2 regions of the Sporosarcina sp. FSL W7-1349 genome follow, and region 1 is predicted to be linked to the other one. Evidence: riboswitches for the same ligand, from Rfam matches in the RefSeq annotation. Region 1 holds a riboswitch; the other holds the start of a gene.
What was found. Region 1 has a riboswitch for FMN ahead of MKY41_RS05570 (ECF transporter S component). Riboswitches for the same ligand answer to the same signal wherever they lie in the genome.
Positions count from the first base shown of each region.

Region 2: another riboswitch for FMN. It lies ahead of MKY41_RS00485 (bifunctional diaminohydroxyphosphoribosylaminopyrimidine deaminase/5-amino-6-(5-phosphoribosylamino)uracil reductase RibD); the one in region 1 lies ahead of MKY41_RS05570 (ECF transporter S component).

Region 1 is NZ_JBBOOK010000001.1:1,098,863-1,115,170, reverse strand. It holds gene MKY41_RS05590 (ATP-binding protein) at 1-969, shown strand, start outside; gene sigX (RNA polymerase sigma factor SigX) at 1,015-1,551, shown strand; gene MKY41_RS05580 (hypothetical protein) at 1,544-2,758, shown strand; gene MKY41_RS05575 (hypothetical protein) at 2,733-2,960, opposite strand; FMN riboswitch at 3,241-3,371, shown strand; gene MKY41_RS05570 (ECF transporter S component) at 3,645-4,226, shown strand; gene MKY41_RS05565 (ferredoxin) at 4,277-4,528, opposite strand; gene MKY41_RS05560 (helix-turn-helix domain-containing protein) at 4,734-5,795, shown strand; gene MKY41_RS05555 (RecQ family ATP-dependent DNA helicase) at 5,773-7,212, shown strand; gene MKY41_RS05550 (LysM peptidoglycan-binding domain-containing protein) at 7,396-8,058, shown strand; gene MKY41_RS05545 (metallophosphoesterase) at 8,240-8,932, shown strand; gene MKY41_RS05540 (YpdA family putative bacillithiol disulfide reductase) at 8,951-9,928, shown strand; gene prsW (glutamic-type intramembrane protease PrsW) at 9,967-10,650, shown strand; gene sleB (spore cortex-lytic enzyme) at 10,910-11,701, shown strand; gene MKY41_RS05525 (PepSY1/2 domain-containing protein) at 11,792-13,078, shown strand; gene MKY41_RS05520 (flagellar brake protein) at 13,222-13,893, shown strand; gene cmk ((d)CMP kinase) at 14,018-14,695, shown strand; gene MKY41_RS05510 (lysophospholipid acyltransferase family protein) at 14,692-15,273, shown strand; gene rpsA (30S ribosomal protein S1) at 15,355-16,308, shown strand, end outside.
Region 2 is NZ_JBBOOK010000001.1:79,210-95,517, forward strand. It holds gene MKY41_RS00420 (hypothetical protein) at 143-511, opposite strand; gene MKY41_RS00425 (PF20097 family protein) at 595-828, opposite strand; gene MKY41_RS00430 (general stress protein) at 910-1,230, opposite strand; gene MKY41_RS00435 (hypothetical protein) at 1,318-1,617, opposite strand; gene MKY41_RS00440 (SCO family protein) at 1,685-2,215, opposite strand; gene MKY41_RS00445 (sensor histidine kinase) at 2,268-3,683, opposite strand; gene MKY41_RS00450 (response regulator transcription factor) at 3,686-4,360, opposite strand; gene MKY41_RS00455 (FixH family protein) at 4,524-5,279, shown strand; gene MKY41_RS00460 (methyl-accepting chemotaxis protein) at 5,442-7,238, shown strand; gene MKY41_RS00465 (GbsR/MarR family transcriptional regulator) at 7,287-7,832, opposite strand; gene MKY41_RS00470 (quaternary amine ABC transporter ATP-binding protein) at 8,026-9,288, shown strand; gene MKY41_RS00475 (ABC transporter permease) at 9,281-10,132, shown strand; gene MKY41_RS00480 (glycine betaine ABC transporter substrate-binding protein) at 10,129-11,052, shown strand; FMN riboswitch at 11,881-12,028, shown strand; gene MKY41_RS00485 (bifunctional diaminohydroxyphosphoribosylaminopyrimidine deaminase/5-amino-6-(5-phosphoribosylamino)uracil reductase RibD) at 12,090-12,863, shown strand; gene ribE (riboflavin synthase) at 12,845-13,495, shown strand; gene MKY41_RS00495 (bifunctional 3,4-dihydroxy-2-butanone-4-phosphate synthase/GTP cyclohydrolase II) at 13,511-14,704, shown strand; gene ribH (6,7-dimethyl-8-ribityllumazine synthase) at 14,717-15,181, shown strand; gene MKY41_RS00505 (ASCH domain-containing protein) at 15,250-15,585, shown strand; gene MKY41_RS00510 (DUF2269 family protein) at 15,595-16,035, shown strand; gene MKY41_RS00515 (hypothetical protein) at 16,071-16,283, opposite strand.

The sequences.
Region 1 (16,308 bases):
ATCACGTTCAATCGGGATGCCACCATCTTGCTACGCAATCCGCAAGCAGAGCGGATGCTTCAAAATTGGTACGCAAAAAACGATAAAATGGATGATACCATTCCACCGGAAGTCGTCCATATGCTCGATCATGTCGTTACCTTTGCAGAAGAAGTGGAAGATGAATTGGAGCTCGGCGGTCGATTTTATATGATCTCCCTCAGTCCATTGTATAGCGGAGACAGCATCCGCGGCGCGGTTGTCGTCTTTCGGGACATGACCGAACAGCATAAATTGGATAAACTGCGTTCCGATTTCATCGCTAACGTATCCCACGAACTGAGGACGCCGATTTCCATGCTGCAAGGGTATAGTGAAGCAATACTGGACGATGTCATTGCAAATGAAGAAGAGCGCAACGAGATGATTCAGATTATCCATGATGAGTCGATGAGGATGGGACGCCTCGTCACCGACCTGCTCGATTTGGCCCGGATGGAATCCGGCAATATGCGACTGTATGAAGAAGATGTCCCAATGATTCCGTTCCTAGGCAGGGTCCTGCATAAGTTCTCGCAAATTGCACGGGATGCCCATGTTGAATTGACTTTCCAATATCCGGAAGAGGACGATATCATCCTCCACGTCGATGCGGATCGGCTAGAGCAGGTATTCACGAACTTGATCGACAATGCGGTCCGGCACACTCCCGAAGGCGGAAATGTCGATCTCGGCATTGCTAAAAAGACGGATGCGGTTGAAATCACAGTATCCGATACGGGAATCGGAATACCGGAAGAGGATTTGCCTTTCATATTTGAACGGTTTTACAAGGCGGACAAGGCGAGAACCCGGAAAAAAGGCGGGACGGGTCTTGGCCTGGCAATTGCTAAAAATATTATCGATTCCCACGGCGGAGCCATTTCGGCACGGCGCGGAGATGAAAAAGGGACAGTATTCACTTGCCGTCTGCCGTTGAAAAGAATGTAACATTTTTAATTGATAAACGACTAATCCATTGAACGGGGGGATTGGATGAACGACTCCGTTTTCCACCGGCTTTATGATGAATACCATCACGATGTGTTCAAATTCCTCATCTATTTGACGGGCGACCGTGATCAAGCCGAGGATCTGATGCATGAGGTATATGTGAGGGTACTTAGGGCATATGCCGGATTTGAAGGGAAAAGTTCTGAAAAGACTTGGCTTTTTTCGATAGCGAAAAATGTGGCAATCGATCATTTTAGGAAATCCGCTGTCCGAAGAAAGCATTTATTCGATAAGTTCGACTGGGAAAAGAGCGAGCTCGTATCCACTGGCATCCTCCCAGATGAACTCGTCTCACTGAATGATGAGATGAAGGAGCTGCTGCAAGCGTTGGACACATGCACAGGCGATCAGAAAATGGTTGTCGTCATGCGGTATTTTCAAGACTTATCCATAGCAGAGACGGCCGAAGCGCTCGGCTGGACGGAAGGGAAAGTGAAAACAACACAGCATCGTGCCATCAAGGCGTTGCAAAAGAAATTACATGCCCGTTCGGCAGAAGGGAGGAGACCGAATGACTGAAGAGAAATGGGATGAAGGCAAGATTGAAAAGTTGCTGGACAGCATGCCGGATGTCCAAGATCAACGTTCCAAGTCTGAAATCCTGGATCGTTTACGGAAAGATGAAAGATTGCAGCATAGCGAAAGGTCCCTCCCGAACCGTCGAAAGTCTCTCGTTAAATGGATGCCCGCGGTAGTAACCGTTGCAGCTGTTCTCGTTCTTAGTTTACTCATCCCATCCATGCTCCGCAATGAAGAGGGGGCGATGAACGACGAGGCAGCTGAGTCGCAAAATATGAAGATGAGAACATTTGAGGACAACTCGCAGGAGAAGGCGATGGACGCCTCCAGCTCGGAGCAGGCAGAGTCCGCTGCCATCTCTTCACTCGACATGGCGGCCCAAAGCCATATTGTGTTGGCCGATGAATTGGCGGGTTACCATCCATTCCGAATTGGGTTAACACATGAGGCCCATGTCATCCCTATCACGTTTTTGATTTCTGAAGAGCGCTTTGCCCAAGACTTTCCGGGCGGCGAACAGGATAGCGTCAGAATATACAATCGATATGCTTCGGAGATTCCGGAAGAAGAGCTTGGATTCGATGATTATCATCCGTATATCGGCGGGATCATTGATGCAGTCGATGATATCAATCACCAAGTGCCGCCGGATCATGGATATGACATGTCTTCCTCCGCATTAGAAGTGTATAACAATACAGTGATTGAAACGTTTACCGATCATCAGCGGCTAAATACGATCGATGAAAAGGGAAATCCAGCCACTTTTGACCAAGTAGGGACGAAAGAGCCGATTCCTTTGACAGCCGGGAAGCGCCCGCTTCCGTATTATAAATACTCGATGCCAACAGGGGCCACGTATCTTGTGCCGAGCGGCGGCATCCCGTTCGATGATGTGGAAAGCGCATTGCAAGCAATGAAGGAATCCCCGAATGATTTGGTCGACGTAATTGTTCCTGAAACCGTCGATTATGATATAGAAGTCACGAAAGGAATCGTGACGATTTCGTTCAAGGAGCCGTTGGACTTGGAAGGGATGGAACCCGATGCCGCCACGGACTTGATTGAGGGCTTCATGTTGACGGCGAATAATTATGATATGGTGGTCAAACTCAATCATACAGTGCAAGATCACTATTCCAAGTACGATCTGACCGAAGTTTTACCCGAACCGGCCGGCGTCAATCCGATGCTGTTGCCGGAATGAAATACGATGGATCATAAACAGGGGGCTGTCCGGACAGACGGATAGCCCCTATTTTTTTGGCATGCAGGGGGATTTCTGCTACTATATAGAACGAACAAATGATTTGTACTTCGTGACTCCAGTTGCTTGGAGTGGAAGGCGGCGACTCCAGCGGGAACAGCACGAGCTGAAGACCCCGCAGGAGCGTAGCGAAAGCCGTCACGAAGAACGGCTTTTGCGCCAAAAAGCGTAGCGTTTGGCAGCACAGGATGCCTTAATTTCTGCAAAGTGCGCAGAAATTAAGGCAAATCGAACCCTACGCTGTTCGATTGGCTGAAGCCGTGCCCGCGGAAAGCGTCCGCCTGTAACGGAAAGCGACGGTTTGGTAATTTCAGTTTCTTTAGTTTGTTTTATATAAATAAAACTATTTACTTACGTAGGTAAACTTTATTGTTTACAAAACAAGAAGGTTCGTATATAATGAGAATTGTAAAAGAATATTGATTCATCTTCGGGGCAGGGTGTAATTCCCGACCGGCGGAAATGGAAAGTAATTTCTTAGCCCGCGAGCGTAACAGCTGATTCCGGTGAGATTCCGGAGCCGACAGTATAGTCTGGATGGGAGAAGGTGAAGGTGCAGTCCTGTTTTTGTGTACTTCACAAAAAAGGGCGCTTATTTAAGCTGGAATTCGGTGGATCCAGGAACAGAGGGTAAGCTATAAGTTGTTTGCCCTGCAAAGTCATTGCAATTATGCAGCCGACTGACTGTTCACTAGGTTCCGAGACCATGTTTCTTAAGTATGCCTTTCAACTCCCTGGAGCGTATTGCTTTAGGGAGTTTTTCGTGAATGACAAGCTGGGCGACCTTTCCTCTTTTGAAGTGAATCGCAAAAGGAGAGAGGAAACAATGAAGAACAACAAATTACGCAAGATGATTCTCATCGCAATTCTGGGAAGTATCGGTACAATTCTGATGCAATTCAACTTCCCGCTGCCTGCTTTGCCGGCATTCTTGAAAATCGACTTTGGTGAAATTCCGGCTGTCCTTGCAGTTATGACAATGGGGCCGGTTGGCGGAATCGCAGTCGAATTGATCAAAAACATCATGCACTGGTTCATGTCAGGAAGTCCTACAGGCGTGCCTGTCGGCGAAATCGCCAACTTTACGACTGGAATCCTCTTCATCATGCCAATTTACTGGATTTTCAAGAGATTCCAAAGTACGAAAGGGCTGGCTGCCGGTTTAATCGCCGGGACTGTCACAATGGCCGTTGGTATGAGCGTATTAAACTACGCCCTCTTCTTGCCGATGTACACGTATTTCCTTAACATGCCGGTCATGTCCGGAGATGCACTTTACTCCATGATCGTCCTAGGGATTTTGCCTTTCAACCTGATCAAAGGCATCATGCTTCTTGCTGTTTCTCTATTACTATTCAAAAGTATGGAGAGATGGATCATCCAACAAAAAGCGCAGCTGTCTGCGTAACGATATAAAAATAAAACCGCGTCCCATTTGCAGGGACGCGGTTTTTATCATCATTCATATTTTAATGGATCGCCATCGAATGGTTCATCCGCCATTTTGATCGAGTCGGTCGGACAACCGTCGAACGCATCTTCCAAATCATCCATCAATTCTTCTGGAACCGCCATAGTACCCGTGTTATCATCAAGGATAACGTAAGCGATCCCTTCATCGTCGTAGTCATAAATATCCGGAGCAGCGGCACCACATGCTCCACATGCGATGCATGTGTCCTGATCGACGATGGTATATTTTTTTGACATAGTCTTTCTCTCCTCTTTTCTACAAAAAACGATTTAGTTCTCATTCTATTCTAATGATGTTGCCGCTAGTTTTCAACAATCAAATCCTAGCGTCCGCAAATTGGCTAATCCGAAGAGGCTTTATGTTTTCATCAATTGTCTGAAAAGGTAAATGATAGAAATACAATAGAATCCAACTACGCTTGGTGAAAGGGGGGATGAATCATTGAATCTACCGATGCTTCTACTCGGGATCCTATGCAAGATGGATGGCGAGCGTACGATAGCTGCCAGTTTCCATCTGTTGCGGGGCAAGCGCTCGGGCCAAACATTACAAGATGTAAAGTATTATGGGGTGAAGAGTTTTTTCGGTCTCTTGCCGAAGTTGCCGGCCGGGCAATTTGAAAAGGCGGTGGAAGTCCTGAAACAAGATGGTCTCGTCTCGGCATCCCCTGAGTCGCTCATCTCGTTGAGTGCGAAAGGACGGGAAGCGGCGGAACGTTTGCCTGATTTCCATTTCAGCGGGATGGACTACCAAGGAAGAGAGATGATTTTTTTCGGAAGGCTCTCGCTGACCGTTCAGACCTTATCCCATTTCCGGGCTGGGCAGCCATCCTTCTTGCCTGTTCAAAAAGACCGGGACATCCAGCATCATGTCAGGCGGCTCCTTGCCAAGCCCGCCATCCAGGATCCTGCCTTTGCCGGGCGGCTTAAAGATGAGTTGAAGCAAGTCTTGCGGCGCAGCGGAATGGATGATCGCCAAAAGGCTATTTTCATCCATCGGCTGGCAGGCTATCGGTTGAGCGGCTGGACGTGGGACCAGTTGGGGGAACGGTTTCAATTGGATCCTTTCGATGTCCACCTTTTGTTCATAGAGGGCTTGCATCGGATTTTGCGGGTGATCGAATCATCGTCGGATCTGCCTCTCCTACATTTTATGGCTGAAAATGTCAAAGTGACTTCCTATTTAACTGATTCATCCCGAGAAACGAAGCGGATGTTCGACAGTGGTATGAAAATGGAGGAGATTGCGGCAGCACGCCGATTGAAAATGAGCACGATCGAAGACCATTTCGTGGAGATGGCCATCAATGATCCCTCTTTCCCCTTAGTTCAATTCGTCCAGGAAGGAGTAGTCGACGAAGTGATTGAGAAGGCGAAAGAACTGGGGACGAAACGGCTCCGACCGTTAAAGATGGAGTTTGACTCATTGACCTATTTTCAATTGCGTCTCATCTTAGGCGCGCGGACGGGGAGGGAAGCAGATGGATTTACGGAAAGCACTTAAAGCCCATTTCGGGTATGAAAGGTTTCGGCCCGGTCAGGAAGACGTCATCCGACATATCGTGGACGGGAAGGATACGATCGCAATTCTGCCGACCGGCATGGGGAAATCGCTTTGCTATCAGCTGCCTGCCTATGTAAACGAAGGAACGGTCCTGATCATTTCACCTCTCGTCGCTCTCATGGAGGACCAAGTGGCGATTATGAAGAAGAACGGGGAAAAGCGGGTTGTGGCATTAAATTCGTTTCTTTCCTTTTCCGATAAAAAGCGAATTATTGACCAGCTGCATATGTATAAATTTATCTTTCTATCCCCGGAAATGCTCACCCAGCCTTATGTAAGAAGGAAGCTTCGTGAACTCACGTTGTGCTGCATTGCGATAGACGAAGTTCATTGCATTTCCCAGTGGGGGTTTGATTTTCGTCCTGATTATTTACGATTGGGTCATTTTTTCGACAGCCTTCGAAACCGTCCGCCGATTCTAGCTTTGACGGCTACGGCGAATCGGCAGGTAACGAAGGACATTGACCAGTATTTGCATCTGCAGGAGCCTGAAATCATTCGGCAGTCCATCGACCGTCCAAACATCTCCTACTCGCTTGCCGTGTTGAATTCGGAATTGGAAAAAACGGGATGGTTGCGGAAGCGACTTCGGGAGACGGTCGGCCCCGGAATCATCTACGTCGCCTCCCGGAAACGGGCCGATGAACTCGCGCTTGAACTGAAGGATACGAACCGGACAATCGCATCCTATCACGCAGGAAAAGAAGCGGAAGATCGGGCTTTCATCCAAGAACAGTTCATAAATGGAGAATTGGATTGGATTTGTGCGACAAATGCCTTCGGAATGGGTATACATAAAGAGGATATCCGACAAGTCATCCATGATCATTTACCGCAATCCATTTCGGGCTATATCCAGGAAGTAGGGCGCGCCGGCCGTGACGGCAAGGAATCGGCGGCAACATTGCTCTATTCGGAAGAGGATGGACAGAAAATCCGGTTTATCATTGAAGAAGATCTGCCGCGTCCTAGTGAGGTGCGCCTCTATTCGCAACTGATTTCAGAAGGCATGGCACCGGAAGATGCTGCGAATCGGGCAGGATTCAGCGATACGGGAAAACGGGTGATTGATTTTTATTTGGAACAATGGCCGGTGGAAGAGGTCAATGCCCGGATGGAAGCGTTGCGCGGGGAAAAGGTAGCGGAACTGAAGAAAATGATTCACTTGCTGCATTCCGGTCGGTGCATTCGTGAAGAACTGTTGTCATTTTTCGACGAAACATGTGAAATGAAACCGAAGTCCTGCTGTTCTGTTTGTGGAATCGAAGAGGATGACTGGATTCGGGACTGCACAAGGGAAGAGACGAGACAAGAGTGGATGGGATGGGAGGAAAGACTTGCCAAACTGCTAGGGTGACAGGCCGGATTCCCTACTGATTCTATCCGGGAATTTCAGAATATGTCGGAAAATGTCCGCTTGAGATGAAAAACACCGAAATGGCCCAGCTTGCGAAAGAGGTGAGGTGCGGCGAGTGATTGATTTTTCCACCAGAATTCGTCATAATAAGAGGAACAGCACGACGGGATAGGAGAATGTAACATGGATAAAGATGATTTCAAAGCTGAATTCGAAGAACATCGGAAGGAAATTAGCCTGGAGGAAGAGGATGATTCTGGACGTTTGCCATCCCGTGTCGAATTACATCGCACAAAAAGGAATCCAAAAAGGAAATCCAATCATCTCTTGCTCAATGTCATCCTTGGTCTTTTCACTCTCATTCCGGTCGGAATTTTAGTGTATGTCATCTCCGATTTTTATTCACCGGACGATAAAACATCCGCCCAGGTGGAGGATTCCGGCGTACGGATTGAAATCGATAATTCGGAACCGCAAAGCAAGGATGCAGCCGCGGAAAAGTCCGATCCTGATGAGCAAACATTAGCGGAAAAAACAGGAAGTACCTCAAACGAACCGGCAAAACCGGTTGAGGCAGTAAAAGAGCCGGCTTCCACACCGCAGCCGGAAACGAAACCGACACCTCCGAAACCGGAGCAGCCAGCAGAAAAGCCGAAAGCGGACCCTAAACCGGAACAGCCTCAGTCCACCGGTAAAACACATGTTGTCGCGGCGAGTGAAACATTGTACCGGATTGCTGTAAATTATTACGGCTCAGGCTCGGATGCGAATTTGGAGAAAATCCGGCGCGCCAACGGCCTGTCGTCGAATAATATCCAAGTAGGACAAAAACTGATCATTCCGTGATATAGAACAGAAATTATAAAGGCAAAGTGCACACTTTGCCTTTTTGCACGCGTTTTAGAAACAATTTGCTGAATAATAAAGGTGGTGCATCGTTACGGGGAGCAAGATAGTTGGGGCATTCTTTTCTCTTATGGTCGGTTTCCTAACTTATATGTACGTAAATGCCAAGCGGAGAAATGTCATGTACCATGAAATGACTGTCAACGATTCCCGCAATGGGAAGGACGAATTATCGGTCTTTTTCATTTCGGATATTCACCGCAGGGAAATCGATGAGAAACTTCTCCTCCAATTACGGGAAGCCGGGAAGTTCGATCTTGTCATCCTCGGCGGGGATTTGGCGGAAAGAGGAGTGCCGCCCCGTCGGATCGATGAGAATGTTAAACGGCTTTCCGAACTGGGCCCGCTTTTCTTCGTATGGGGAAACAATGATCGGGAAGTGGGGGAGCCGCTGATTCGCGATATTTTGGCTCGTCATGGCTGCGTCATTTTGGAGAATCGGGCAGCATCCGTACCAGGCCATCCGGATTGGATGATTTGCGGGACGGATGATCCGTCGAGCCGAAAAGTCGATATTGATTCCACTCTACGTTATATTGATAGAGGAAAATATAGTATTTTAGTCACTCATACACCGTCCGTATTCCGCAAGGTGGAGCGACAATTCCAGCCTTGTGTAATGTTGGCGGGCCATACCCATGGCGGCCAAATCCGTCTTGGCAAGCTCGGCATCCAAGATAAAGGGAAGTTTTGGCTGGAAGGCGGGCGGGCAAAATTGATCAGCAACGGATATGGCACGTCCACGGTGCCCTTCCGATTGGGTGCCGATCCAGAATGCCATGTCATCAAGATCAAGTATGGGGATTTGCAGTGAAGGAGTGCAATGTAAAAAATGATAGAGAAAGATGCAATCGTCGTCGGTGGCGGGCCATGCGGTCTGTCGGCGGCTATCGAATTAAAGAATAAAGGGTTGGAAGTCCTGATCATCGAAAAGGGGACGATCGTGAATGCGATCTACCATTATCCGACCCATCAGACTTTTTTCAGCTCCAGTATCAAATTATCAATCGGTGATATCCCGTTCATCACGGCGGCGGAAAAACCGAGACGCAATGATGCACTTGTTTATTACCGGCAGGTCGCAATGTTGAAGGATTTGGAAATCAACAGTCATGAAAAGGTGTTGGACGTCATAAAAGAAAAGGAGCGTTTCCGCATAGTTTCCGACAAGGCGGAATACGAGGCAAGGCATGTCGTCATCGCGACTGGATATTATGATAATCCGAACCGCTTGGGGGCGGAAGGGGCGGACCTTCCGAAAGTGCATCACTATTTCAAAGAAGCACATCCCTATTTCAAAAAACATGTTGTCGTCATCGGAGGGAAGAACTCCGCAGTGGATGCGGCACTGGAACTGGAACGGGCAGGTGCGTATGTGACAGTCGTCTACCACGGATCCGATTATTCCCCAAGCGTGAAACCGTGGATCCTACCAGGATTCGACAGCTTGGTCCGCAATGGAGCGATCACGATGCATTTCAATGCGACCGTCGAGAAAATCACCGAGGATTCGGTGATGATCCGGAAAGGTGATGAACTGTTCACCATTGAAAACGATACGGTTTTTGCGATGATCGGTTATCATCCGGACCATGATTTTTTCAGAAAAATCGGTATTCAAATTGATGAAACGAGCGGTAGTCCCGTATTTGATGAAGAAACAATGGAAACGAACGTGGCTGGGCTCTATATTGCCGGAGTCATCGCAGCCGGAAACGATGCTAACCGGATTTTCATCGAGAATGGTCGATTTCATGGAGGATTGATCGCGGAGAATATTGCGAAAAAACAACTAACGGTAAGCGAGTAGGCCGCGGTTCGATTGCCGGCTGAGACAGGGGGCCATCCATGTTCATATTGCTCACTGTAGCGATTGCGCCTGGTTTGGCGCTCTTCAGCTATTTTTATTTGCGGAAACAGATTGCCAAAGAACCGTCCCGCACATTGTTTCATACATTCATCTATGGAGCGATCATGACGTTCCCAATTCTGTTCATTCAATATGTCTTCGAGGAAGAACATGTATTTTCAAGTGAATTCCTCCGGGCTGTCGTCTTCACGAGCGGGTTGGAAGAATTCTTCAAATGGCTGATCTTATTGATCGCCATCTATCGGCATATGGAGTTCGAGGATGCGTATGACGGTATTTTGTATGGGGCGAGTGTGTCGCTTGGATTTGCCACGGTGGAGAACATCATCTATTTGCTGACGTTCGGCATGGATACCGCCTTCCTCCGCGCCTTGCTGCCAGTATCGAGCCACGCGCTTTTCGGGGTCGTCATGGGGTATTATATCGGAAGGGCCAAATTCGCAGTCGAGTCCAATAAACGTTGGACGCTTTTCATCGCGTTTCTTGCGCCGTATTTCCTTCATTGTGTATATAATACGATCTTGCTCATTCACGACATCTGGCTGTATTTGATCATCCCCTTCATGCTGTTCCTCTGGTGGTTCGGCTTGACCCGGGTGAAATATGCGCATATCTTCGCGATGCGTCAATTCAGAAGAAAAGCTCAAATTAATCAAGACTAATCCCGCTTCGGCGGGATTTTTTGTATTTATTCAGCGGTTGACTGGGTAGATTTTGAAGTGTGAAAAGGAAGGTAGTCTAGGTGTGCGACTTCTTTAAAGTGCCTAAATTTCCGCGGAATGCAAACCCTTCGCAGTTCGAGAGCCGTGCCTTAATTTCCGCAGAGTGCGCGGAAATACAGCAAATCGAACCCTTCGCTGTTCGATTCTCTCTTTTTTTAAATAAAAATCCTATCTTTGGGCAAGCTGAGGGAAAGGAGGAATGCAAGTGAAACGAATGGTGATCCGGATGGTGGCCATCGTCCTTTTACTAGGAACGGCGTATGCCACTTCTCCAAATCAAATCGATGCTTTTAGCGCACGGGACTTGGCAAGGGGCGCGAACGGAGACGACGTTATTGAACTCCAGGCAAGACTCCAATATATCGGATATTATCATGGAGCCATTGACGGGAAATTCGGATATTCGACCTATTGGGCGCTGCGGAATTTCCAGGAGAAATTCGGTCTGCCTGTCGATGGAATTGCGGGAGCTCAAACGAAGAAAAAGTTGGCGGCTGCTTCCCAGTATGATGAGAAGTTTGTACAAGACAACATACGGAAGGGCAATCAATTCACCTATTATGGAAATAAACCGTTATCTTCGCAAGTGTCCCAAGGCGGTGCCAAGAAAGATCCGATCCAGTTGCCTGCCAAGTATTCCGACCAGGATCTGAAACTTCTGGCCAATGCGGTTTACGGGGAAGCCCGGGGTGAGCCGTATGAGGGACAAGTGGCGGTTGCTGCAGTCATCTTGAACCGCATCGAGCACCCGGATTTCCCTGATACGGTAGGCGGAGTCATCTTTCAGCCGGGCGCCTTTACCGCGGTTGCAGACGGACAAATCTGGCTGGAGCCGAATGAACGGGCAAAAGAAGCCGTGTTGGATGCCATCAACGGGTGGGATCCATCTGAAAATGCCATCTATTATTTCAACCCGATCACAGCGACAAGCAAATGGATCTGGTCGCGCCCGCAAATCAAAAAAATCGGGCTGCATGTTTTCTGCATGTGATCCGGATGACGGAAATGACAACGGCAATGAGAGGAGGCAGGCAAAGATGAGCGGGAAATCTACAATTCCGACGAATCATTTTGCCGACATATGAAAAAAACAATATTCGTTCTAGTATACGCCATCGCAGCCATTTCGATTTATGCCTATGGCAAAACAACGGAAAGTGAAAAGCTTGCCCTCGCACTGAGCGGGCAATATGCGAAAAAAATGGCCGATGCCTCGGAAAAATTGGAAGAGCTGGATACGGCGGTCAAGAAGACGCTACTATTTAATGAATCGGATGGTTCGGCACAAGCCAGAGAAGATATTTGGCGATTATCCTCCGATATCAAAAGCTCCATCTCTGCTTTGCCGTTAGATTCGGGCTTTTCGACGTCATGGATGAACTACTTGGGGCGTCTGGGCGATTATGCCAAGGACGGCGACCGTTATCATGATTCTGAAAAATTCCATCAAGTGATGAGACAAGCGTCCAAGAACTTGGGCGAGCTCGCGGATGAATGGGAAGTCGCGACCGCTGGCATGGTCAGCGGAAGATTGTCGATGGATGGATGGACGGATCGGCTGAACAATGTGGAATCCGGTTACGACTGGTCGAAAATGGGCAATACAGTGAAGCAATACACAGAAAGCGATTTTCCGTTGACGGCGAGCGAATCGGATTCTCAGAAAAAGAAAGAGCTCCGGGATCTGAAGGATGCCGAAGTGACCCGGGAGGAAGCAGTGGAGCGCTTCAAAGAACTATTTCCTTCCGTTTCCAATGAAATTGTCGAAGTGGGCTCAAGCCAGGCGGGGTCGCCTTATCCTTTCTACCATATCCGCTTTGCGGAAGACGAATCAATTGGCTATATCGACATTACGAAAAAGGGTGGACACGTCCTTTCTTTTCTTTCCGAAAGACCTTTCGGCAGGGAAGAGCAGCCTTTCGAAGATATTCAACGGAATGCGGAACGCTTTTTGAAAGCTGCCGGTTATCGTGATGTGGTACAGGAAGAAGCGCGGGAAAATAACAATGTCTGGCATCTTGTCTATGTCCGGGTCGAACCGGAATATGACGCGAAGGTCTTTTCGGATGTTATCCACTTGAAAGTAGCCAAAGATAATGCAAACGTGGTCGGCTTGGATGCCTCCGAGTATATCCGGAAGGAAAATACAGCAAGACAACCGATTATCGACATCGATTGGAACACTTTTTTCCATTCGGACGTTGAAATAGTCAAAAAGGAACTCGCCTACGTGGAGAATAATCAGCTAGAACAACGGCTGGCACATTATTTGACTGTCCTATCCGTTGAGCATGGCATACCGGGCACCTATGCCGTCGTTGTCGATACAGAAACAGCCGAAGTGATCAAAACCGAGAAGCTGGATTAGCATTGGCACCCAAAATCCATATTGGAATTTCCCTCCTGACATGCCATAATGGAAGTAGGAATAGTGGAATGGTATTGTATGTCGGTTTGTGACCTTAGTCATGTATAGGCCGATTCGAATCGATGCCATGAAACGGAATTCGGATGACTTCAGGATGGCGGGTGTTTGCAATGCTATTGACAGTCGGTACTATCATTGTAATCGATAAAGAATATACGAAAGACAGCGAAAAGTATAAAAGCAAGGTGGTCGATATCGGGGAAGATCACGTCATGATCGACTACCCGACCCATATCGAAACGGGCCGGACCACCTTTATCATCGATGGGACTACATTGCTCGTAACTTTCATCGACCAAAATAAGATTTCCTACGCGTTCAAGACGGAAGTATGCGGTAGGTTGAATAAAGGGATCCCGATGTTGAAGTTGTCATATCCGGGAGACGATCAGCTGTACAAGATTCAGCGGCGCGAATTCGTCCGAGTAGACACCGCAATCGACGTGGCGGTTGAAACGGAGGAAGGTTTCAGCCAGTTTGTCGCGGAAGATTTGAGCGCGGGCGGGATCGCCCTCAATATTCCCCGTAACGTCCCGTTCAAGGAAGAGGATGTAGTCAATTTGACGATCGTTCTCCCTTTCTTGGATAAGGAAATCAAATATGTCCGGACGCTTGCAAAAGTGGTCCGTATTTGGGAGAAGAATGGCCGGACGATCGGCTCCCTTCAATTCGAAGACATCGAAGCCGTCGACAGGCAATATATCATTCGTTTCTGTTTCGAGCGGCAATTGCAAACGAGAAATCGGGAGTCGTAAGATAGGGATTGACATGTTTTTCATTCCAATCAAGACTCATACAAAGGGGAAAGTCTGCATGAACGGGACTTTTCCCTTTTCGATATGATACAATGTTTTCGAATTGACTACGGGGGTAGATGATATGGTAAATGGCATTCAAATTGCGATTGATGGTCCGGCGGGTGCGGGGAAGAGCACCGTTGCCAAAATGGCAGCCGAAAAACTGGGCTTTACGTATATTGATACAGGAGCGATGTATCGCGCGTTGACGCATAAGGCGCTCACCGATCACATAGATATAAATGACGAGGATGCGATGAAGCGCTTGTTACTGCATACGGACATCCACCTGCTTCCATCCGCAAAAGGGCAAGCCGTCCTGTTGGATGGAGAGGATGTATCGGAAGCAATCCGTACCCAAGAAGTGACGAAAGCGGTATCGGCAGTCGCGGCACATCCATCTGTTCGTCTGTTGATGGTGGACAAACAGCGCCAGTTGGCGAACAATAAAGGTGTGGTCATGGATGGCCGGGATATCGGCACGGATGTATTGCCGCATGCGCAATTGAAAATTTTCCTAACTGCTTCTGTAGAAGAGCGGGCGTTGCGGCGCTTTAAAGAAAATGACGGGCGCGGCATCCATACCTCTTTGGAACAATTGCAAGCGGATATAAGCGAGCGGGACCGCGCAGATAGTGAACGGAAAGCATCCCCTCTCCGGCAAGCCGAAGACGCAATCCTGGTCGACTCCACCTCGATGACCATCGGGGATGTCGTGGAAAAAATCAGGGAGCTGGCGGAAGAGAGGATGGTCCGATGAATCTGTATCCTTTCGGAAAGGCGGCCGTCAGCACGCTTTTCTATCCATTGTTCCGCATTAAAGTGATCGGCAGGGAGCATTTCCCGAAAGAAGGCGGCGTCTTGTTATGTACAAACCACATTCATAACTTTGATCCGCCTGTTGTCGGCATCACTTGCCCGCGGACGGTGCATTTCATGGCGAAAGAAGAACTTTTCAACGCGCCTATATTGAAAAGTCTCCTTCCGAGCCTCCAGGCATACCCTGTGAAACGGGGGATGAGCGATCGGGAAGCTTTCCGGAACACGTTGAAGCATCTCCGCTCCGGAAAAGTTGTCGGCCTGTTTCCGGAAGGGACAAGAAGCAAAACCGGGGAACTTGGCAAAGGGTTGGCAGGTGCAGGTTTTTTCGCACTGAAAGGCGATGCCGTTGTCGTTCCGTGTGCCATCATAGGCCCCTACGCACCGCTCCGGCAGTTGAAAGTCGTTTACGGGAAACCGCTGGACATGACCCCGTACCGGGAGCGCAAGGCCTCTGCGGAAGAGGTGACAGAAGTCATCATGGAGGAAATCCGCAAGCTTCAGCAACAAAATAAATGAAAAATGTAAGGGTAAATTTTTGTTTTTATGGATAGATTCGCATACTATAGAGTTAGGATCTTTATGGAGGAGGACTACATAATGACTGAAGAAATGAACTTTGAAACTGAAACGGGCTATAACGAAGGAGATCGGGTTACCGGTAAGGTGACGAAAATCGAAGATAAATCGGTAACGGTTGAAATTCCAGGAGCACCTTTCGATGGTGTCATTCCGATCAGCGAACTATCCAGCCTTCATATCGAAAAGGCTTCCGATGCTGTAGAGGTCGGCCAAGAGCTTGAACTGAGCATTATCAAAGTGGAAGAGGATAATTACGTCCTTTCGAAGCGGAAAATCGATGCGGAAGACGCATGGGACTCCTTGGAAGAGAAATTCAACAATGGGGAAGTCATCGAAACGGAAGTGAAGGACGTCGTCAAAGGCGGACTTGTTGTGGACCTTGGCGTCCGCGGATTCATCCCGGCATCGCTTGTCGAGGACTACTTCGTCGAATCTTTCGATGAATACAAAGGCCGTACGATGACATTCAAGATCGTCGAGATGGATAAAGAGAAGAACCGTTTGATCCTTTCACACCGTGCGGTGATCCAAGAAGAGAAAGCTGCGCAGAAAGAGGAAGTTCTCGAGAACCTGAAAGCCGGTCAAGTGCTGGAAGGAACAGTCCAACGACTCGCTTCCTTCGGTGCGTTCGTTGATATCGGCGGCGTGGACGGACTTGTCCACATTTCCCAATTGTCTCATGAACACATCGAAAAAGTGTCCGATGTATTGAAAGAAGGGGACAAAGTAAATGTCAAAGTCCTATCCGTCGACCGAGATTCGGAACGGATTTCCCTGTCCATCAAAGACACATTGCCTGGCCCTTGGGAAGGAATCGAAGAGAGAGCGCCGAAAGGTTCCATCTTTGAAGGCGTCGTCAAGCGACTTGTCTCCTACGGCGCGTTCGTTGAAGTTCTTCCGGGTGTTGAAGGACTTGTCCATATTTCCCGCATTTCTCACAAACATATCGGTACACCGCATGATGTGTTGCAG
Region 2 (16,308 bases), 1.0 Mb from region 1:
TCCACTTTTCTCCCGCATCGACCATATAGAAAACTTCCCCAACCGACTTAATTTCCAAACAAAAAACTGTAGCCAAACCCGTCAAGATTTCTCGAGTCTGTCTACAGTCTAAGCAAACTGACTGTAAATGGTCGGCCGCTTTTTATTTCGCCTGTCGCATAAATATGATTCCGAATTGGATTAGCAATGCCAGTCCGAATCCAAATGAACTGATGATGAATAAATCCAGAATTCCTATCGATTCACTGAAATCTCCCGAGCCCATGAGGAAGCTGCGGAAAAATTGAAGAAACCCGAGAACAAGGGCTCCCATGAAAATCCGGAATGCAATCGTTAGCTTATAAAAGAGCATGACACTCGCCAGCACCCCGACCGTCAAGCTGAAAATGCTGAAAGTAGCATAGTTCTTCCAGATCAGGTCGTGGCCTCCGATCGTCCGCACCCCTAAAATTAGAAGAACAAAAGAAGTCAATGCCGTGAAAAAACCGATTTTCCATAATCTGCTGTCCATCCATAACCCCCGCTTTCCCTTCCTATCATACTGAAAAAAGGGGAGATTTGCGAGCCGTTGGAAAATAGGGGGGTATCTCTGGATCAATTGGCTTGGGCTGAATAATCGATGATGACCTTATTACATGTTTCGCATAAATACGCATTGACATGGTTGATTGAGAAGCGGTTCTGGCCGGAGAGAAGGACGGCCCCTTTATGGAAGTTCGGCTCAACACTCCATTTTGACACTTTTGGCACCCAAGCGAGCCGGTTTCCGCAGTGAATATAGCCTCTTTTCATGCCATTTCCGCAAACCGCACAATTTTCCTCATTCAAAGCGTTCCCTCCTTATGTAATGTTCTGCCGCCTGTGGGTCACATGCAAAAAAGGGCTCCCTCTGCGGAAGCCCCATATTCATCATTTTTTCGCAATCAACACAAGCTTCCCTTGGTCGAGCTCTTTTTCAGCATCTGCCGCTTCCTGTTCGGTCAAGCCGGCCGCTTCCATTTTGCTGCGTAATTCGTCGCCTCGGGAAGAAAACATGTTTTTCATGCTATCGAGAAAGCCTTGTTCCGACATGCCGACTTTCTCGGTGTCCAGTGCTTCCGTAATATCGTCGCCCCGTTTTTTATCATGGGCAAAAATATAAATATCATCGTGGGTGTAGCCTTGTGTCACCAAGTTTTCGATTTCCTGCTTTGCTTGTACTGCATTTTCTACAGTTTTTTTAACAGTCATGTAAAAATCCCTCCAATGGTAGTTGCTATTTCTTCTATACCAACAATGGATGGATTTTAAACAATCCCTATCCCGATTTTGTAATGTTCAGAAGGAGGTAAAGCCGGATTTCAATTGTTCGAATAGATCCATGAAACTGGACGGATCCTCGACGACCGTGAAGGTGAAGACACCTTGAATTGTATGCAGATAAAATAGGCCGGTGCCTCCCGAAAAAGGGCGGTAAGACAGATCGAGCACCTCTCTCAAATGAAATGTATTTTTGCCGGTTGCAATGGCCTGTCGGGTTAAGGTGACGTGATGACTGGACCGGATAAACGTCTGCTCATGCCAGACGGTCTTCCGGTCCACAATCGTATATTCGATTTTGGATAAGATCGGATCCATGACAGCCCTCCTTCAGGTGTATGTCCACTATACAAAAATGGAGAGCATAGTATCAAGTAAAACCGGTTCATGAATCCAACCGGGTCAAACGTTCCATATCTTTCAGCAAGTCCTCCCGATAGGAGTCATCCGCAAAATTGTATTCTTTCAACAACCGCCCATTCGGATCAATCAAATAAAAATTCGTTCCATGAATGACCTGATTCGAAGATTTCGGCTTTTGGACAATGGTTTGGAACTGTTCCAGAGCAAATTTTTCAATCTCTTTCTGCGAATACCCGGTCAGCAGATGCCAATTCGATTCATTTTCCGTAAAGTGCTGGATGTATTTTTTTAGTACTTTGGGAGAATCTACATCCGGATCGACCGTGAAGGTGACGAATTGTATATCCAGGCTATTTTCTTCGGCCATCTTTTGCAAGGAGGCCATCTCCATTGTCATCGGAGGGCAGACCGTTTCACAATTGGTAAAGATGAAATTCGCTACCCAAATATGCCCTTGTAATTCATCTGTACCGAACGATCGACCATCCTGGTCCGTGAATGAAAATGGGGCAAGTTCTCTGCCGGGAGCCATTTCGGAACCGCAACCCGCCATAAGTAGAAGAGTGGACAGCAATAATAAAGGATGCAATAGCCGTTGACTCACCTTATTTCACCCCTTCCTCATCCGCGTTCATACCAGGCAAATGAATTGTGATTGTCGTCCCGCTGTCGGGACTGCTCGCAATCTGTAACGAGCCTCCATGTAAACGGACGATTTCCTTAACGATGGAAAGGCCTAAACCGGTTCCGCCAGTTGTCCGATTCCGCGCTTTATCCGTCCGAAAGAAACGCTCCCCGATCCTTTCGATATCTTCTTCATCAATGACGGTTCCGCCATTTGTCACTTGGAACACGATAGAATCGGCCTCTTCCTTCAAAGTGACCGAAATCCTGCCGCCATCGAGCGAATATTTGATGGCATTGTCCAACGTATTGTAAAACACTTGTTGAAGTCGTTTCGGATCGCCTGACAAGATCGGATCCTCTTCCAAATGCAAATCGAGAAGAAGCTTTTTTTCCTTGAGATGGATGCTGAATAAATCCAGCGTATCATACAATAACTGAGCGACAGCAATCGGCTGCCAATCGATCGTATAAAGATCTTGCTGCAAATGATTGAGATCGGCCAAATCATAGATCAATTTGTTCAGCCTCTCAGTTTCTTTCTCCATCGTCTGCAAATAACTTTCGGCTTCCTCCGGGAAGGAATAGATTTTCTCCTTCAACGCATGCGTATAGCCGGAAATGTAAGTCAAAGGGGTCCGCAATTCATGCACGATATTCGAAGTAAATTCCTTTTTTCGTTCTTCCTGCTCTTCCAAGGACAGACTCATCGTATTGAAAGCTTTCGTCAGTTGGCCGATTTCATCATCCCGCTCCGCCTCGATCCGGTTGGAGTAGTTCCCTTGGGACACCTCGTAGGAAAGTTGTTGTAAGTCCTTCAAAGGCTTGAAAAGGGAGTGCCATGCCCGATTGACAACTAGGAACAGGACGAAAAAGAATAAGGAACCGACAATGATGAGTAAGGGGATGCTCTCCCGGAAAACGTCCTGGATTGCGGCAAGCGGTACATAAATATAAATGAAACCGATGAGGCCGTCTTCTCCCTTGATCGGAAAAATGGCACCCAAAATGTCCCGGTTCAACTCCTCCACATACCCTTTTTTCTCGACATAGGTCCCTCTTTCCAATTGAGCGCGGTCTTCCTCATCCACCAACGTTTCATAATTGATCTTGTAGGGGAAGTAGGAGGAGAGCTCCTCTAAATTATCCACTACAATAATTTCATATTCCGAGACGATGTTATACCATCGGATCTTGTCAATGATCTCGTCACTTAATTCCCCGTAGTGATAATGGGATGCTGTCCGTTTCCCTTGGTAGATGATCGACTCTTCAATACTGTCCAAATAGAGCTCCGAGTAAAGATAATGAATGAAAAAGAAGGAGAATAAGATAGTGAATCCGATGCTCGTCAGAAGGACGATCAGTATTTTCTTGCTCAATGTCAGGCTTTTCATCATTACACCTCGAACTTGTAACCGACTCCCCAAACCGTTTCGATCATTTGTCCGTCATCCCCCATCTTCAGGCGTAATGTCTTAATATGGGTATCGACGGTCCGTTCGCTGCTTTGATGCTCATCGCCCCAGACAAGATGGAGCAATTGTTCCCGCGAATAGACGCGGCCTTTGTTGCTGGCTAGAAGATGCAGAACCCCGAATTCTTTCAGAGTCAACGTGAGCGGTTTGCCGTTCAAGGTGACTGTGTGGGATGTCTGATTGATGACAAGTGGCCCAGCTCGTAAAACATCTTCGGATTGACGTTGCTGATATGTCCGGCGTAGGACGGATTCCACGCGTGCCAACAGTTCGCCAGGGAGGAAAGGTTTCACGATATAATCATCCCCTCCCAATTTCAGCCCTTGGATTTTATCCCATTCTTCGCCTTTCGCAGATAGGAAGATGATGGGGACGGTAGAAATCTGTTTAACTTCCTTGGCAAAGGTGAAACCATCCATATAGGGCATCATGACATCCACCATACATAGATGGGGCTCTTCCTTTTCAACGAGAGATAAGGCCTGGATCCCGTCCGACGCTTCAAGGACCGCATAGCCTTCTTTTTCAAGGAAGGTCCGGATCAGTTTCCTCATCTGCTCTTCATCGTCTATGATTAAGATTGTCGTTTGCTTCATCTGCCATACCTCATTTCTATCGCAGTTCTTTTACCTTTAGTGTCTAATACATTTGTGAAAACTATATGAAATTCGATTCTTCACCAATAGTTCGCAACTTTCTTTTATAATCATACTGAAGTTACCGATTTACGGGAAGAAAAATGGTATAGGAGGAAGACGGATGAAACGGATTATAGGATGGTTATTGATCGGAATGACCCTTGCAGTATTGGCCGCTTGCGGGAAAAATGAAGAACCGGAAGTGAGCACCGAACCGGAAGAGATTTTACCGATAGCGGTCGAGTTGACCGTGACAGAGCAAGTGGAGACCGGAGAAACGGTGAAGATGGAAGCGCTTGTGACGCAAGGGGAAGAAAAAGTGGAAGATGCGGATAAAGTGGTGTTTGAAGTGTGGGAAGAAGGCAAAAAGGATGACAGTGTCATGATGGATTCGACGAATGCGAAAGAGGGGCTGTACACTGCCGAAACGACATTCGACCATGACGGCCTATTCCACATCCAAGTCCACGTGGATGCAAGGGGCATGCACACGATGCCGAAAAAAGAAGTGACAGTCGGTGACGGTGGCAACTATGAGGCGGTTCAAGAAGAGGAAGATGGACATGAGCACGGCCATGCGGATGGGTTTTCCATGCATTTCGTGAAACCGGAAGCTGTCGCGGCGGAGGAAGAGCAAGAATTGATGGTCCACCTCCAAATGGACGGCCATCCATTGGACCAAGCAAACGTCCGCTATGAAATTTGGAATGAAGGAAACGAAAATGAAAAAGATTGGGTGGACGCAGAAGAGACCCAGGCTGGCGAGTACACAGCGACACATACTTTTGCAGAACCGGGCACTTTCCATATCCAAATCCATGTAGAAAATGAAGACGGGCTGCATGAACACGAAGAACATACTGTTGAAGTGAAATAAAGGGAGAACCTTCTGACCTAAAATGTCAGAGGGTTTTTTAGATTCACCAGTCCATCCTGCCTAGCATTTCCAAAACCATATCATTTCTTTACAACCTCTTTACAAAGGCTCAATAATCCTATTTTAAAATTGAGTATATATTCCTGGAGGGTGGTTTTTGGATTGAGGAAATGGATGCAGAAATTAAAGGGAATGCGGGTCGTTCGTTTGAAAAGGCTGCCAGCTATCACAAAGGCGAAGTGGTCATTCAAATACCGTCTCATGACGGCCATCTCCTCCATTTTACTTGTGTCGACAACATGTATCGGATTCGTTACATATGAGAAATCAAAAGAAAATACGATCGATCTCGTTTCCTCCCGCTTGGAAAGGGAAGTCCATATTATTAATGATTTGGCCAAAACGTTGATGCTTGCCCATGTTGGGGATCGCGATCGATTTATGAGTGAGCTGGAAGCGGTCGTCAAGCGCCAGCATGTTTCGTTGATTCAATCCGGCTATCACGCGGATATGTTTTATTTGGAAGGGGAAAAGCTGACCCCTTTTTCAATAAGTAAAAGCCGGGATTTGCCAATTTCCCCGTCCGTTTTGAAGAAGATCAAGGAAGAACGCAAAGGGGTACTTCATGAAACAATTGGCGGCGAGCCCTATACGATGAGCTTTTTTGAAATCCAGGAATTAGGCGGGGAGTACATCATTGCCATCCCGGATCGCGATTACTTGGCCGCTACACAGCAAATGGCGGTTTTCGTCTTTGTGACCATTATCATATCTCTCCTGCTAGGGATCCTATTGATCTCATGGATCATCCGGAATATGACGAATCCGATGATTCAACTGCAGCAGAAGATGCGCATTGTAAGGGAAGGGGATTTGCGGGTGGATTTGACTGCGAAATCCAATATCCCCGAAATCCGTTCGTTGAATAAAAGTTTTCATATGATGATTGCGAGCATGTCGCAAATGTTGGCGGGGGTGCAAGAAACGAGCACCCGACTTTTAAGTACGGGCGAGCATTTACAAGAAAATTCAACTGTTCTGTTGGATAAAAACGAACTCGTGAAAGAAATCGTTTCTGAATTGGGAACCGTAGCGAATGAGACAGTGTCGGTGTCTGCTCAGCAACAACAGGCGTTTCTTCATATGAAGGAATCATTGCATGGCCTTTTCGGAGAGATGGAAGACGTTTCCCGCTTGTCGGCAAGGACGGAGCAGGTCGCCAATACGGGAGAAACGTCGGTTGCAGCGGCTGCCGATTCCATGCAGCTCTTTTTTGACAGCATGCGCCAAGTCGTGCAGACGATCGGGGAGCTTCAAGAGAAGTGTGAATCCGTCGACCAAATCGTCAACTTGATCGCGCATTTGACGGATCAGACACGGATGCTTGCGCTGAACGCAAAAATCGAAGCGACGCGTGCGGGAAATGCGGGTGCTGGTTTTTTAGTCGTGGCCAATGAAGTGCAGCGACTGGCGGAACAGTCGAATGTCGCCACCGAGAAGATCAAAGGCATGCTGATTGGCATGGAACAGAGCGTCCACGATTCGGCTTCGAATGTGGAAACGATGCAAGAAAAAGGGGGGATCTTCCAACTCGTCACGATGGAAAATGGGCAACACTTCCATGAGGCTGCTGTCCAGATTAGAACTTTAAATGAAAAGCTGTTGATCATGTCTGATCATCTGCATTCATTGGAAACGGCAGTCCCATTGCTCGAAAATGCGACCGTCCAAGTGGAACAAGTTTCCCTGAAAAATAAAGAGAATGCCGTTCGAATGCTGCATTCTTTCCAAGAACAGCATGAGGCAATGGTGCAAGTGGAAAAGGCGGGGCTGGATTTGGCCGCATTATCTGACACGCTCCGTTCCAACGCGGAATTCTTCCAAGTACCCGAACCGCAACAGGAGAAAGAGGATGTTGAAATGGCAGGTTCAATACCGGTGCCTGCCGAGGTAGTGTGAACCAATAGAAAAACGGCGGACAAGCTTTGGCTCGTCTGCCGTTTTTTATCATTTATCTTGATTTTTATCAATTGGAACAAGGTCAAAGATTTCATGATCTTCGAACGCATCGACCAATCGATCGAGCCAATCATAATAGTCCCGCATGTATTCAAGCTTCGCTATATCCTTCTCCACGCTTTTCCGCAGATCGTCATCAATCGATTCGTCCTGCAACAGTTCGCCCAATTCTTTCAATGATCGCCTGACTGCAACGGAATGGAGTGAAATGGCCCTCCTCCATTTTATCGAAAAAAGATCAATGAAACTTTGATACCAATCATCTTTCACTTGGTACAGGTCTTTTCGGACGCCCCGTTTCCAGGCGCGTTCCACCAATTTTAAATCGGAAAGAGCTCGTACGGATGTGCTCATGCTAGTTTTGCTCATGCCGAGCATTTCGGTCATTTCATCTAGAGTCAATGGTTCATCATGAAAATACATGGCACCGTATTGTCTACCGGATGAAGGTGTCAGACCGTAGAGATGAATATTTTCGGCAATGGTTTCAATGATCCGTTCCCGGGCTTTATCAAGTTTTTCCCTACCGTCCATAAAGCGTTACCTCCACTGTTATCGCTGCAATCTAGCGTATTATAGTTTCCCAAAAAAATCAATTTATATTTATTATGGTTCGTACAGTTTTTACCGTACAAACAATTCATTCGGAAATTACGGTTGTATTTCAAATTGATTACATCTATAATTGATTAGGTTCGCAGGTTTACAAAAGGTAAGGAGTGTACAAATGAGTGACCAGAGTCTTGTCAAAAAGATACAAGTGAAAAAGATAACGAAAATCTTCGGTAAAAACACGAAGCGTGCTGCCCGAATGCTGAAGGAACAAAAGAGCAAACGGGAGATCTTGCAAGCGACCGGGGCGACGGTCGGGGTCAATGATGCGTCCTTCGATATTTACGAAGGGGAAATCTTTGTCATCATGGGACTGTCCGGGAGCGGAAAATCGACATTGGTCCGAATGCTGAACCGGCTGATCGATCCGACAATGGGAGAAATTCTGCTGGACGGCGAAGACATCGTCAAGATGAACAAAGAACAGCTCCGGGAAGTAAGGCGGAATAAAATCGGCATGGTCTTTCAAAATTTTGCCCTCTTTCCGCATAAAACAATCCTGGAAAATACGGAATACGGTTTGGAGATCAAGGGAGTGTCCAAAGAGGAACGTCGGGAGAAGGCTTTGGAATCATTGAAACTTGTCGGCCTTGCAGGCTATGAGGATCAATTTCCGAAACAATTGAGCGGCGGGATGCAGCAGCGTGTCGGTTTGGCGAGAGCCCTTGCCAACGGTCCGGATATTTTATTGATGGATGAAGCGTTCAGTGCGCTCGATCCGTTGATCCGCAAAGATATGCAGGATGAATTGCTGCAGCTTCACCATGATATGGGGAAAACAATCATCTTCATTACCCACGATCTTGATGAGGCGCTTCGAATCGGGGACCGCATCGCATTGATGAAAGATGGGGAAGTCGTCCAAGTCGGGACGCCAGAAGAGATTCTGATGAGCCCATCCAACGAGTATGTGGAACGTTTCGTTGAAGACGTCGACTTGTCCAAAGTGTTGACGGCGGGCCATATTATGAAAAAAGCGGACACGGTGCAAATTGATCGGGGGCCACGGGTTGCGTTGCGACTTATGAAGCGTCTCCGCATTTCATCCATTTACGTCGTAGACTCCGGTAACCGCTTACTGGGTGCGGTTACTGCACAGGACGCGGTGCAAGCAGTGGAAACAGGAAAAACATTGGAAGATGTTTTAATTTCCGATTTCCCGATGATTCCAGCAGATACGGTTTTGACAGATCTATTCGATATCGTTTCGACGGCTATCATCCCGGTTGCAGTCATAGACGAGAAAAGGAAATTGGAAGGGATTATCATTCGTGGTGCACTGATTGGAGCGCTGTCAGGTGACAATCAGTTTATCAATAATAACGGCACGATCGATTCGGCTGAGCAAGCGAACGGGGAGGTGAATGGAAATGAATGAATTATTACCTCGATTGCCTTTTGCCGATTGGATCGATAACGGCATTGATTGGCTCGTTTCGACGTTCGGCTCTGTGTTTGATGGAGTCGCCGATTTTTTGGCGGGGATTGTGGAAGGGTCAGTAGAGTGGCTGAACATGGTGCCATCGATTCTACTCGCTGTTCTATTCTCCTTGCTGGCGTGGTTTTTATCGACACGCCGCATCGCGATATTCACTTTGGTCGGCCTGTTGTTCATCGATTACTTAGGTTACTGGTATCCGATGTTGCAAATGCTGGCGCTTGTATTGACATCCGTGTTCTTCGCACTCATCATCGGGATTCCGATCGGTGTTTGGGGTTCGCAAAAGACGGCGGTCCGGAATGTGGTCAATCCGGTTTTGGACCTCATGCAAACGATGCCAGCATTCGTTTATTTATTGCCAGCGATCTTCTTTTTCAATATCGGCGTCGTACCCGGCGTCGTGGCATCGGTCATCTTCTCGATGCCGCCAACGATCCGCTTGACAATGCTGGGCATCCAGCAAGTGCCGAAGGATTTGATTGAAGCGACCGAAGCGTATGGATCGACAACATGGCAACGGTTGAGCAAAGTGCAGATTCCGCTCGCCAAACCGACAATCATGGCGGGGGTCAATCAAAGCATCATGCTGTCATTATCCATGGTAGTCATCGCCTCCATGGTAGGTGCACCAGGGCTTGGGGAGGAAGTCTACCGGGCCGTGACACAATTGAAAACAGGTGTTGGGTTTGAAACCGGGTTATCCATTGTCATCGTGGCAATTATTTTGGATCGGATCACCCAACATGCAGGTAAGAAGAAAAAGGGAGGACTCACAGAATGACTTTAACTAAAAAGGTACTTGGATTAGGAACAGCCGCGCTGTTGGCACTTGGCTTGGCAGCTTGCGGCAGTGATGATAAGGGCAATAATGAATCGAGCAGCGATCCGGAAAATACTTCGGGCAGCAGTTCGGTCGGTGAATCCGTAAAGTACAAAATTACCGGAATTGACCCAGGAGCAGGCATCATGCAGGCAACGGAACAAGCAATCGAGGAATACGACCTCAAAGACTGGGATGTCACATCCGGGTCCAGTGCGGCTATGACGGCTGCCTTAAAAAAAGCGTATGACAAAGAAGAGCCGATCATCGTAACAGGTTGGACTCCACACTGGAAATTCGCGAAATTTGATTTGAAATATTTAGAGGATCCAAAAGGCGTGTACGGCGGGGAAGAACAAATCCGTACAATCGCTCGCCTTGGATTGAAAGAGGATATGCCGGAAGCTTACCAAATTCTGTCCAACTTCAAATGGGCGGAGGAGGACATGGGAGCAGTGATGGTAGCGATCCAGGAAGGCGAAAAAGAAGCAGAAGCTGCTCAAAACTGGATTGATGCGAATGAAGATAAAGTAGCGGAATGGACAGAAGGCGTCGAAAAAGTGGACGGCGATAAAATCACTCTGGCCTATGTTGCATGGGATAGTGAAATCGCGAGCCATAACGTCATGAAGTTGGTTCTAGAGGACATGGGGTACAATGTAACATTGACCCAAGTCGAAGCCGGTCCACTTTGGACAGCGGTATCCGACGGTAGCGCGGACGCATCCTTAGCGGCTTGGCTGCCATTGACGCACAAAACATACGCTGATAAATTCGAAGGCAAGTACGAAGAACTCGGCACTCATCTGGAAGGCGTCAGAATCGGATTGGTCGTACCGACATATATGGACATCGACTCCATTGAAGACCTAAAAGAATAAATTTCAAATGGGCCCGGACTGCGGAAAAAGCAGTCCGGGTTATTTTTGTGGGAAGAAAGAGTGTAAGGCAAGCGAGGGGGGGGCAAGGAAATAGTGTGGGATTGCAAGGAATCCGGTGCTGGGTGCAAGCGACTAAGTGTCGAGTGCAAGAAAGATAAGATCTGGCAGCGATTGAAGGGCCTACGCAAGTAATCGGTAGTTGAGTGCAATCAAATACGGTTGGAGTGCAAGAAACCTGGTGCTTAGTGCAAGCAACTTAGCAATGGGTGCAAGAAACCGGCATTCAACCATTTTTTCCTGAAGAATGCTATAGCGCCTTTCACACGGTTATGGGTCAAAACTCCTGGTTCGGGAATAAAATATTGAAAGTGACGATTAAAATTGAGATTGTGACGGATAAATCAATAAAAGTGACGAATAAGTGAGCAAAAGTGACGAATAAAACTATGAACTTGACGGTAAAATTTCGAATTGGCAGAGTGTATGCGAGTTTTCCAGACAGGTGTGCCAGCCCCAGTTCAAGGTGTGGGAGTTTGCCGTGAGGGTATGCCAGTTCACTGGAGATATGCGAGTTTCCCCCGCAGGTGTACTATTCCCAGTTCTAGGTGTGCGTGTTCGCCATGAGGGTGCACCAGTTCACTAGGGATATGCGAGTTTTCCCAAAAGGTCTGCCCAAAAGGTATCTGAATTCACCCTAAGCCTATTTCTACACAAACTTCCGCCCCATTACCAGAAACCCACCCGGAACTAGCTCTTTTCCACTATTTCCTCCTTTGCATTTTGATTAACAGAAACGGATATGGTACCGTTAGTAATGTACATACAATTCAAACGCTTCGGGGCAAGGTGAAATTCCTTACCGGCGGTGATCGAGCAATGGCTCGTCAGTCCGTGACCCGTCCTTCCTCCTTGGAAGGCGGTGGAGCTGGTGAAACTCCGGCACCGACAGTAACAGTCTGGATGGGAGAAGCGATTTGGGTTGACGTACAATGCCCGATCCGTTCTGCCCTTTTCAATCATTGAAAGGGGGAATGTACATGGATCCGGAATGTAGAATGAACTGTGCTCATGACCTAGTGCGGACCGCGGAAGGTCAACTCTTGCCGAATCCGTTCGTCGATGCCGTCCGTGTGCAAAATGGACAAAACATCGACGCGAGTACGGATTTGCCGCAAGCGGAAGTTTCTGCTTTCGCGAAAGCAGACGCGGATTTCATTAGTGACCATTCGTATGACACGCCGCAACTTTGTGTCTATCTAGGCAAAACGCCGCTATACAAGGATCCATTTATTCAAAACGGGATCCGTCGCGTCTTTATGGCATCCGTCAAACCGTGTCCTTCCGTTAACGGGAAGGAAATCGGGCTTTTTCGGGATGCCGGAATGGAAGTCGTCACCGGTATAGTACAAGAAGAGGCAGAGCAGTTGAACCGGGCATTTATTCACTACATCACATATGGTAATCCGAACGTCACCATGAAAGTCGCCGTCACCCTCGATGGCCGCCTTTCCACGCGTATTGGGGACAGCAAATGGACCACATTGGAAGCTTCACGGACCGATGTCCATTACCTCCGCCATACCCATAATGCGATTTTGGTTGACGTGGAAACCGTACTTCATGAAATTCCTTTCCTCACCACCCGTTTGCCCCATGGTGGAAAGTATCCTATCTGTATTTTGTTCGATCGGCATCTCAGGACGCCGGGGACAGCCTATGTCGGAAGCGACAGTGCTGTCCAAATCATCATTTTCACACTGGACCCCCAGTTTCGAAAGGAGGGGACTGTTCCGTGTTCACTGGTATCGTAGAAGAGATCGGCACCGTATCATCCGTTCAACAAGGGCCGCATTCATTGAAACTGGCTATCCGTTGCCACAAAGTGCTTGAAGACGTCAAGAAAGGCGATAGTATTGCGGTGAACGGAGTCTGTCTGACCGTTTCGGATTTTTCGGCCGATCAGTTTACGGCGGATGTTATGCCCGAAACTGTGAAATCGACAACTCTTCACACACTTCGCACTGGCAGCCGATTGAATTTAGAGCGCGCCATGGCAGCCAATGGCCGGTTCGGCGGTCATTTTGTCAGCGGCCATGTAGATGGCACTGGTGAAATTATCCGTATCCGAAGACATGATAATGCCATCTATATGGAAATCGCCATTCCTCCCGAGTTGTCGGTTTATTTGATTCCGAAAGGCTCGGTGACCGTGGATGGCACGTCATTGACCATCTTCGAAGTGACGGAAAATGGGTTTGTCATTTCTCTCATTCCGGTTACTCAGGAAGACTCTATCGTTGGCGCAAAAAAAGCAGGAGAACAAGTGAATGTTGAATGTGACATGCTCGCGAAATATATGGAGAAGCTATTAGCAAAAAAAGAGGAGAAAGCTGTCGGCGGCGTAACAATGGAAACATTGGCCGCAAACGGTTTTCTCAGTTAAAGGAGGTCTTTTACTTTGTTCGCAACAATTGAAAAGGCGATTGACGAGCTCAAAAAAGGAAAACCGATCATCGTAGTGGATGACGAAGACCGTGAAAATGAAGGGGATTTCGTGGCGCTTGGCCAGTTTGCCACACCGGAGATTATCAATTTCATGGCGACGGAAGGAAGAGGTTTGATTTGTGTTCCGATTGAAGGGGAGAAAGCCAATCAGCTTGACCTTCCTCTCATGACGGACCGGAACAGTGATGCGCACGGTACGGCATTCACCGTCAGCATCGATCATGCGAAATGCCACACCGGCATCTCGGCATTTGAACGATCGGAAACCATTTTTGCCATGCTCGATGCACAGGCGGTTCCTTCTGATTTCAGAAGACCGGGCCATATTTTCCCGTTGATTGCCAAGCCGGGCGGCGTTTTAAAACGGGCGGGACATACCGAGGCGGCAGTGGATCTGGCGAAACTCGCAGGTGCGGAACCGGTCGGCGTCATTTGTGAAATTATGAATGAAGACGGAACGATGGCGAGACGCCCTGATTTGAATCTCATTGCAGAACGATTTGATCTTGTCATTCTGACGATTCAGGACTTGATTGCTTATCGAAGAAGTCGTGAGAAGCTGGTCGAATGTGTGGTGGAAGTCCAACTTCCGACCGATTTCGGCCAGTTCACTGCTGTCACGTATATTGAAAAATTGACAGGACGTGAACATATTGCCCTAGTGAAAGGTGAAATCGGGAACGGGGAAGATGTTCTTGTCCGGGTCCATTCGGAATGCCTGACGGGCGATGTGTTCGGCTCTTGCCGTTGTGACTGCGGTCCTCAGCTGCACGCCGCGCTTGCTCAAATCGAGAAGGCTGGTAGGGGCGTTTTGCTCTATATGCGGCAGGAAGGCCGGGGTATTGGGCTTGTCAATAAAATGAAGGCTTATAAACTTCAAGAAGAAGGATATGACACGGTGGAGGCCAATGCAAAGCTCGGGTTTGCTGATGATTTACGGGAGTATGGCATCGGTGCGCAAATCCTCCGTGACCTAGGAGTGCAATCCATGCATTTATTGACGAATAATCCGCGGAAGATCACCGGCCTAGCGGGGCATGGTTTGGAAATTACAGAGCGCATTCAGATTGAAATGCCGGTGAAAGCGGAAAACAAACAGTATATGGCTACGAAAAAAGAGAAACTGGGGCATTTATTGCACAGCTAAGGGGGAAATGACATGACAGTGACATTTGAAGGACATTTAGTCGGAACTGGATTGAAGATTGGAATCGTTGTCGCTCGCTTCAACGAATTCATTACAGGGAAATTGTTGAGCGGCGCGGAGGATGCGTTACGTCGGCATGGTGTGAGCGAGGAGGATGTGGCCATCGCTTGGGTGCCGGGTGCTTATGAAATTCCGCTTGCGGCAAAGAAAATGGCAACGTCCGGAAAGTATGATGCGGTCATCACGCTAGGCACCGTCATCCGCGGGTCGACACCGCATTTTGACTATGTTTGCAATGAAGTTGCGAAAGGCGTGGCGGCCATTTCCTTGCAGGAAGGGATCCCGGTCATTTTCGGCGTACTGACGACCGACACGATTGAACAGGCGATCGAACGGGCGGGGACGAAAGCCGGAAATAAAGGCTGGGATGCTGCGGCTTCCGCAATTGAAATGGCGAATCTGTTACAAGAGATGTAAGCCCTCGATTATTAGTCCGAATACCGATATAATGGGATGGGCAATCAATTGAAAGTGGGGGAACACAGATGACTAACAATTATCCTGAGAAAACTTGCTCTATTGAAAGGCTCGTCACCATTCCTGAAGATGTTGAAAAAGTGATCAATGGGGAAAAGACGGCGACCCGGCGGAATGGGGTCTATGCCTACCCGGGAGAAATCATGGTGTTGAATGGAAATGAATTCAAGATCGACAAGCTTTATTCCCAGACGTTGGGTGAATTGACAGATGAAGATGCGAAGACGGAAGGGTATTCGACAGTGGAAGAGTACAAGCAGGCGATGTTGGCGATTCATGAAAAAATGCCTTGGTTTCCGACAATGTCTGTATGGGTACATGAGTATAGCCCAGTGCAGAAATGACGCTAGGTCATGAAGTTTGGCATCTATAATCTCTTTGTTTATTTGCATGTGTTCAGTGCCGTTTTGTCCATCGGCCCATTATTCGTCCTGCTGCCGATCATCCGGCGATTGCGCGGCGCCGAGCGAAAGGTGGAATCCGCTTATCTCTCGGTGATTCAAGCGACCATCCGGATGGTCATGCATGCAGGTCATGTTTTAGTCTTCACTGGTGTTGTTTTACTGATCATCGGTCCATGGCCTTGGTATTCATCCTGGATTCTGCTGACATGGGCGATCATGTTGGTATCCGTCGTATTCTTGGCGAAGGGGTTCACAAGTGTCCTGAAAAATTTCCAACAATCGACCGATAAGCAACAGGTCTTGAATCGGCTTAGATCGACTTCTTGGATGTACATTGGCCTGCTGCTCCTTATGCTTTGGCTAATGGTGCAAAAGCCGATGCTTTGGTGAAATACATATGTGAGAAAAGCAGAAAGAGGCTGTCCTTATGAAAGGGCGGCCTCTTTCGCTTGGGTTCCCAGATTGCCTTCATTCACATATAGTAAAATGATAAGGGAGAGCCAGAATAAGGAGCGATTAGTTTGTTCCGACAACCACCATTTTACGACAACAGGATGCAGATGGATGAAGGGTCGCAGGATATTGGCGCTGTCGTCGCCTTCAACGAAGATAAGCTTGCCGACGCTCAGTAACAGCAAAAATTAGACCAACTCCAGCAACAAA